DNA from 3 places in the Streptomyces sp. NPDC005794 genome. Region 1 is predicted to be linked to each of the others. Evidence: riboswitches for the same ligand, from Rfam matches in the RefSeq annotation. Region 1 holds a riboswitch; each other region holds the start of a gene.

Evidence for each region. Region 1 has a riboswitch for thiamine pyrophosphate ahead of thiO (glycine oxidase ThiO). Riboswitches for the same ligand answer to the same signal wherever they lie in the genome.
Region 2: another riboswitch for thiamine pyrophosphate. It lies ahead of thiC (phosphomethylpyrimidine synthase ThiC); the one in region 1 lies ahead of thiO (glycine oxidase ThiO).
Region 3: another riboswitch for thiamine pyrophosphate. It lies ahead of ACFYQ5_RS33420 (thiamine ABC transporter substrate binding subunit); the one in region 1 lies ahead of thiO (glycine oxidase ThiO).

Annotation. Positions count from the first base shown of each region.
Region 1 covers NZ_JBIAIN010000028.1:40,237-42,493, forward strand. Annotated here, with positions in the region: gene ACFYQ5_RS32770 (thiazole synthase) at 1-68, opposite strand, end outside; gene thiS (sulfur carrier protein ThiS) at 71-295, opposite strand; gene thiO (glycine oxidase ThiO) at 292-1,485, opposite strand; TPP riboswitch at 1,483-1,595, opposite strand; gene ACFYQ5_RS32785 (hypothetical protein) at 1,647-1,988, shown strand; gene ACFYQ5_RS32790 (NAD(P)/FAD-dependent oxidoreductase) at 2,017-2,257, shown strand, end outside.
Region 2 covers NZ_JBIAIN010000001.1:62,139-64,395, forward strand. Annotated here, with positions in the region: gene thiC (phosphomethylpyrimidine synthase ThiC) at 1-835, opposite strand, end outside; TPP riboswitch at 828-961, opposite strand; gene ACFYQ5_RS00280 (YibE/F family protein) at 1,033-2,257, shown strand, end outside.
Region 3 covers NZ_JBIAIN010000029.1:94,533-96,789, reverse strand. Annotated here, with positions in the region: gene rlmN (23S rRNA (adenine(2503)-C(2))-methyltransferase RlmN) at 1-829, shown strand, start outside; TPP riboswitch at 908-1,024, shown strand; gene ACFYQ5_RS33420 (thiamine ABC transporter substrate binding subunit) at 1,096-2,190, shown strand; gene ACFYQ5_RS33415 (ABC transporter permease) at 2,235-2,257, shown strand, end outside.

The DNA of each region.
Region 1 (2,257 bases):
CCGCCCGTCCCCATGATCAGCCGTGAGGAGAACGTCGTGGAACCGAGGGTGAAGAGATCGTCGGACATGGTCAGCCTCCCTGGACCGCGGTGAGGACCTCGACCCGGTCACCGTCGGCGAGCGCGGTGGCGGACCACCGGCCGCGCGGCACGACGGCCTCGTTGACCGCGGCGGCGACCCCGGAGGGGGCTACGGTCAGGGTCGCGACCAGGGCGTCCAGCGGGGTCCCGGCGGGGACGCTGCGGTACTCCCCGTTGACGGACACGGACACGGAGGTGGGTACGGGCTCTGTCATGCGGGCTGCTCCTGGGGCGCCGGGGCGGGGGAGAGGGATCGGCGGGCCGGACCGAAGCGGTCCGGCGTGAAGGGACGGGCCACCTCGGGCAGTTCGCCGGTGGTCAGTACCTGGGCCATCACATCGCCGGTGACGGGAGTGAGCAGCACTCCGTTGCGGTGGTGTCCGGTGGCGAGGTGCAGGCCGGGCAGCGCCGTGGGACCCAGCAGCGGCGCGTTGTCCGGCGTGGTGGGCCGCAGACCGGCCCTGGTCTCGGTCAGCGGAAGCTCGGTGATGCCGGGCATCAGCTCATGGGCGTCACGCAGCAGTTCGTAGACCCCGCCCGCGGTGACCGTGGTGTCCCAGCCCTGCTCCTCGGTGGTCGCGCCGACCACCAGCTCACCGTCGGCGCGCGGGACCAGATAGACCTGGCTGCCGCGCACGACGGCCCGCACCGTCCTGCTGAGGAAGGGGGCGTACGCGGGCGGCACGGTCAGCCGCAGCACCTGCCCCTTGACCGGGCGTACCGGCGGCACGACGGCCTCGGGCAGCCCCTCGAGCCTGCCGCTGAGGCTGCCGCCGGCGAGAACCACCTGGCCGGCGACGAGCTCCGTACCGTCCGCGAGGACGGCTCCCGTCGCGCGGCCGGCCGTGACGGAGAGCCGCCGGACCCAGGTGCGGTGGAGGACGACCCCCGCCCGTTCGCAGGCCGTGACCAGCGCCGAGGCCAGCCGTCGGGGATCCACCTGGTGGTCGCCGTCGACCCGCAGCCCGCCGCGTACGCCGGGGGCGAGCATCGGTTCCAGACGGCGGCACTCGCGCCCGCTCAGCCACTCGGACTCCAGCCCCGAACGCAGCTGCAGAGCGTGCAGCTCCCGCAGATGCGCCCGGTCGTCGGAGTCCAGCGCGACGGACAGGGTGCCGCAGGCGCGGAAGCCCGTCTCCTGCCCGCTCGCCTCCTCCAGCTCGGCCACGAACGCCGGATAGCGCGCGGCGGAAGCCACGTTGAGGCCGAGCAGCATCTGTTCGCCGTAGTGGAGTTCGGTGACGGCGGCGAGCATCCCGGCCGCGACCTGGGCCGCCCCGCCGCCCGGTGCCGGGTCGGCCAGCGTGGTGCGCAGGCCGTGCTGGGCCGACCGCCAGGCGGTCACCAGACCGATGATGCCGCCTCCGACGACCAGGACGTCGGAACTGTCTGCGGAGATGCGCATGGGCGTCCAGCCCCTCCCTTCGCCAGCATGACCCGGATCAGGTTCGTACGGTCGGAGGCCGGCCAGCCTCCCTCTCAGCCCGGTACGCCCGGACTCCCGCGAGTGCTTTACGGTGGCCAGCCTAAACCCCGCCACCCGCAGCCAGTAAGGGAGCCGTACCCGTGGCCCGTTCACTTGACGGACTCGTCCTCTCGCCCGTCGCCGACCAGGCCCCCGGTCAGGTCGGCACCCGGACCAAGTTCACCTACCACGAGCGGGAGGGGCGGATCTGGGCCGAGTACGCGGGCGGTGACGTCGTCCGCGGCCACCTCGTCGGCACCCGGGACGCGGACACCCTCGATTTCCGGTACGTCCAGCTGAAGCAGGACGGGACGACCTCCTCCGGGCACTGCGTCTCGACCGTCGTGGACCTGCCGGACGGCCGGGTCCGGCTGGACGAGCGGTGGGAGTGGGAGTCCCAGGAGGGCAGCGGGACGAGCGTGGTGGAGGAGCTCGCGAGCTGACGACGCGTCGGGTGTCTAGGGTGGACGGGTGAGCGAGCAGACGAAGGACACGGCAGTGGGACAGCGGCCGCACGGAGTCGTGATCGTGGGGGCCGGCATGGCCGGCGTGCAGACAGCCGTGGCCCTGCGTCAACGGGGCTTCACGGGCCCGGTCACGCTGATCGGAGCCGAGCCGCACCAGCCGTACGACAGGCCGCCGCTGTCCAAGGCGGTCCTGCTCGGCAAGGCCGAGGACTCCGCCTTCGACATCGACTTCGAGGCGCTGGACA
Region 2 (2,257 bases), on a different contig from region 1:
CCCACGTCAGCTCCTCGGCCCGGCCGTCGACCTTCTCGAGTGCCTGGTAGAGGGGGACGGTGCCGATCGGCACCGGGGAGTTGCGCAGGACCCACTCGCGGGTGGTGTGGATGTTGCGGCCGGTGGAGAGGTCCATGACCGTGTCGGCGCCCCACCGGGTGGCCCAGGTCATCTTGTCCACCTCCTCCTCGATGGAGGAGGTGACCGCGGAGTTGCCGATGTTGGCGTTCACCTTCACCAGGAAGCGCTTGCCGATGATCATCGGCTCGATCTCCGGGTGGTTGACGTTGGCGGGGAGGACCGCCCGGCCGGCCGCGATCTCCTCGCGCACGACCTCGGGTTCGACGTTCTCCCGGATCGCGACGTACTCCATCTCCGGGGTGATCTCCCCCCGCCGGGCGTACGCGAGCTGCGTGACGGGCCGGCCGTCGCGGCTGCGGCGGGGCCGGCGCGGGCGGCCGGGAAAGACCGCGTCGAGGTTGCGCAGGCCTCCCCGCGGCGAGGTGTGCTTGAGTCCGTCGTCCTCGGGGCGCGCGGGACGGCCCGCGTACTCCTCGGTGTCCCCGCGGGCGGTGATCCAGCTCTCCCGGAGCGGGGCGAGTCCTCGACGTACATCGGTGTCGATGGTGGGATCGGTGTACGGCCCGGACGTGTCGTACAGCGTCACGTCCTTGCCGTTGGTGAGGTGCACCTGACGGACCGGAACCTGGAGATCCGGGCGTGAGCCCTGGACGTACCCCTTGTGCCAGCCGATGGACTTCCCGGCCTCGGCGTCGTTCGCGCCGTGCTGCGCGTTCTGCTTCGAGGCAGGCGTGCGTGCGTCCGCTGTGGTCATGAGACCTACTCCCTACGCCGGCATTACCCGGTAACAGGTTCGGCGGTCGGCGCAGCGTTTCCCGTATGGATATACGGAGGTCAGCGCCCTCTCAGCCCGGTGCTCCGAGCTCCCGCGTGTACAGATGTGCCTCCACGCTAGCCTCCCCTCTGACGTGCTGGCCAGAGGGCCTCCCCTCTTCTTGGGATGATCGCCGGGTGACGTCTCCCGGAAGCGCCCCCGAATCCCCCGGCCCCGCATCAGGCAGCACGCAGAGTCATGCGCACGGCCACTCCCACAGTCACGGTCCTGCCGCACCCGTGTCCACGCATCTGCGCAAGGTCATCGCGGCCGTGCTGATCCCCTTCGCGACCGCGGTCCTGGTCGGCCTCGTGGCGTTCTGGCCCGGCGGTGCCCCGGCCCATGAGCGCACGGGTGTCGGCTTCGACCGGCAGACCCAGGACGGGCAGGTGACGAAGGTCGTGTCGGTCGACTGCGCGGACGTCAACGCCTCGCAGGTACCGGCGACCGGCGACACCTCCACGGCCGCCGGGCGGGAAGCCTTCAACGAACAGACGGGGGAGTGCAAGAAGGCCACGGTCGAAGTGACGACCGGTAAGGACAAGGGCCGTACCTTCGTCGAGGTGGTCCAGCCCGATGCCCCCCGGCAACTGCGAGAGGGCCAAGGAGTGGTCGTGGCGTACGCCCCCGACGCGCCCCGGGACCTTCAGTACGCGGTGACCGATGTGGACCGCTCATTCCCGATGGCACTGCTCGCCGGGATCTTCGCCCTCGCGGTGGTCGCCGTGGGAAGACTGCGCGGGCTGATGGCGCTGATCGCGCTCGCCATCTCCTTCGCCGTGCTGACCCTCTTCATCCTGCCGGCGATCCTGCAAGGATCGAACCCACTGGTCGTCGCAGTGATCGGGGCGAGCGCCATCATGCTGATCGCCCTCTACACCTGCCACGGACTGACGGCCCGAACCTCCGTGGCCGTCATCGGCACGCTCATCTCGTTGCTGCTCATCGGGCTGCTGGGCTCGCTCTTCATCGGCTGGGCCAGCCTGTCCGGGAACACGGATGACAACACCGGCCTCATCCACGGTCTGTACCCGGGCATCGACATGAGCGGCCTGCTGCTGGCCGGGGTGATCATCGGCTCGCTCGGCGTGCTCGACGACGTGACCGTCACCCAGACCTCGGCGGTCTGGGAGCTGCACCAGGCCGATCCGACGATGGGCGTACGCCGTCTCTACCGGGCGGGCATCCGGATCGGACGCGACCACATCGCCTCGGTCGTCAACACGCTCGTACTCGCCTACGCGGGCGCGGCGCTTCCGCTGCTGCTTCTCTTCTCGATCGCCCAGAGCAGCGTAGGCACGGTGGCCAACAGCGAACTGGTCGCGGAGGAGATCGTCCGGACGCTCGTCGGGTCGATCGGGC
Region 3 (2,257 bases), on a different contig from region 1:
CACCACCCGTAAGACGCTCTGGAAGCTGCACGACGGCACTCTCGTGGAGTCCGTCCTCATGCGGTATCCGGACCGGGTGACCATGTGCATCTCGTCGCAGGCCGGCTGCGGGATGAACTGCCCGTTCTGCGCCACCGGACAGGCGGGGCTCGACCGCAACCTGTCGACCGCCGAGATCGTGCACCAGATCGTGGACGGCATGCGCGCGCTTCGCGACGGCGAGGTCCCGGGCGGGCCCGCGCGTCTGTCCAACATCGTCTTCATGGGCATGGGCGAGCCGCTGGCCAACTACAAGCGCGTGGTCGGGGCGATCCGGCGGCTGACGGACCCGGAGCCGGACGGCCTCGGGCTGTCGCAGCGTGGGATCACCGTGTCCACGGTGGGCCTGGTGCCGGCGATGCTCCGCTTCGCCGACGAGGGCTTCAAGTGCCGCCTCGCGGTCTCGCTGCACGCCCCCGACGACGAGCTGCGCGACACCCTCGTCCCCGTGAACACCCGCTGGAAGGTCCGTGAGGTCCTGGACGCCGCGTGGGAGTACGCGGAGAAGTCGGGCCGCCGCATCTCCATCGAGTACGCGCTGATCCGCGACATCAACGACCAGGCCTGGCGGGGCGACCGGCTCGGCCGGCTGCTCAAGGGCAAGCGGGTACACGTCAACCTCATCCCGCTGAACCCGACCCCGGGCTCGAAGTGGACCGCCTCGCGGCCCGAGGACGAGAAGGCGTTCGTCGAGGCGATCGCCGCCCATGGCGTGCCGGTCACCGTCCGGGACACCCGCGGCCAGGAGATCGACGGGGCCTGCGGGCAGCTGGCGGCCTCCGAGCGCTGAGGAGATACCGGCGGACGGGCACTATCCGGCCGGTACGGCGTGATCCGGCCGGTGTAGCCTGGCCCGGAAATCAACTTCATATTCCGACAGGGGAGCGCCACAGCGCTGAGAGTGCGGCACCGAGGACAGGTCGGCCGCAGACCCTCTGAACCTCGCCCGGGTCATTCCGGGTAGGAAGTTCGGACCTTACTCAAGCTGTTGCGCCCTGCCCGCTCACCGAGCGGGCAGGGCCGCGTCTCTTCCTGGTCACGTCCAGGAGGAATCACATGAACACCACCACGAAGTACGCGGCGACGGCGCTCGCCGCCGCGCTCGGCGTCACCGCGCTCGCGGGCTGCGGCGGTTCCGACGACAAGGCTTCCGGTGGCGAGGGAGCCGGTTCCAAGACCGTCACCCTGGTCAGCCACGACTCGTTCAACGCCTCGGACGCCGTACTGAAGGCGTTCACGAAGGAGACCGGCTACACGGTCAAGGTGCTCAAGAGCGGTGACGCCGGAGCCGCGCTCAACCAGGAGATCCTGACCAAGGGCTCCCCCCGGGGCGACGTGTTCTTCGGCGCCGACAACACGCTGCTCTCCCGGGCCCTGGACCACGGTCTGTTCACGCCGTACGAGGCGAAGGGCCTGGACCGTGTCGAGGCCGGCACCCAGCTCGACTCGGAGCAGCACCGGGTGACGCCCGTCGACACCGGCGACATCTGCGTCAACTACGACAAGAAGTACTTCGCCGACAAGAAGCTCGACCCGCCGAAGTCCTTCGACGACCTGCTGAAGCCCGCGTACAAGAACCTCCTCGTCACCGAGAACGCCGCGACCTCGTCGCCCGGCCTCGGCTTCCTCCTCGGCACGGTCGCCACCTACGGCGAGACCGGTTACCGGGACTACTGGAAGCAGCTGAAGAGCAACGGCGTCAAGGTCGTCGACGGCTGGGAGCAGGCGTACAACGAGGAGTTCTCCGGCTCCGCAGGCGGCAAGAAGGCCAAGGCCGACCGTCCGCTCGTGGTCTCGTACGCCTCCAGCCCGCCCGTCGAGGTGCTGTACGCCGATCCGCAGCCCACCGAGGCCCCGACCGGTGTCGCCACCGGCACCTGCTTCCGCCAGATCGAGTTCGCCGGTCTGCTGGACGGCGCGAAGAACGAGGCGGGCGGCAAGGCGCTGCTGGACTTCCTGATCAGTAAGCAGTTCCAGGAGGACATGCCGCTGAACATGTTCGTGAACCCGGTGGTGAAGGACGCGAAGCTTCCTGAGCTCTTCACGAAGTTCGGTGCGACCGTCGACAAGCCGGCGACCGTGGCCCCGGAGAAGATCGCCAAGAACCGTGAGCAGTGGGTCCAGTCGTGGTCCTCGCTCGTCGTGAAGTAGTCGCGCGGCCCCCGCGCGGGGGGAACGCGGTGCGGCTCGGTCTCATGGCCGTGCCCGTCGCGTTCTT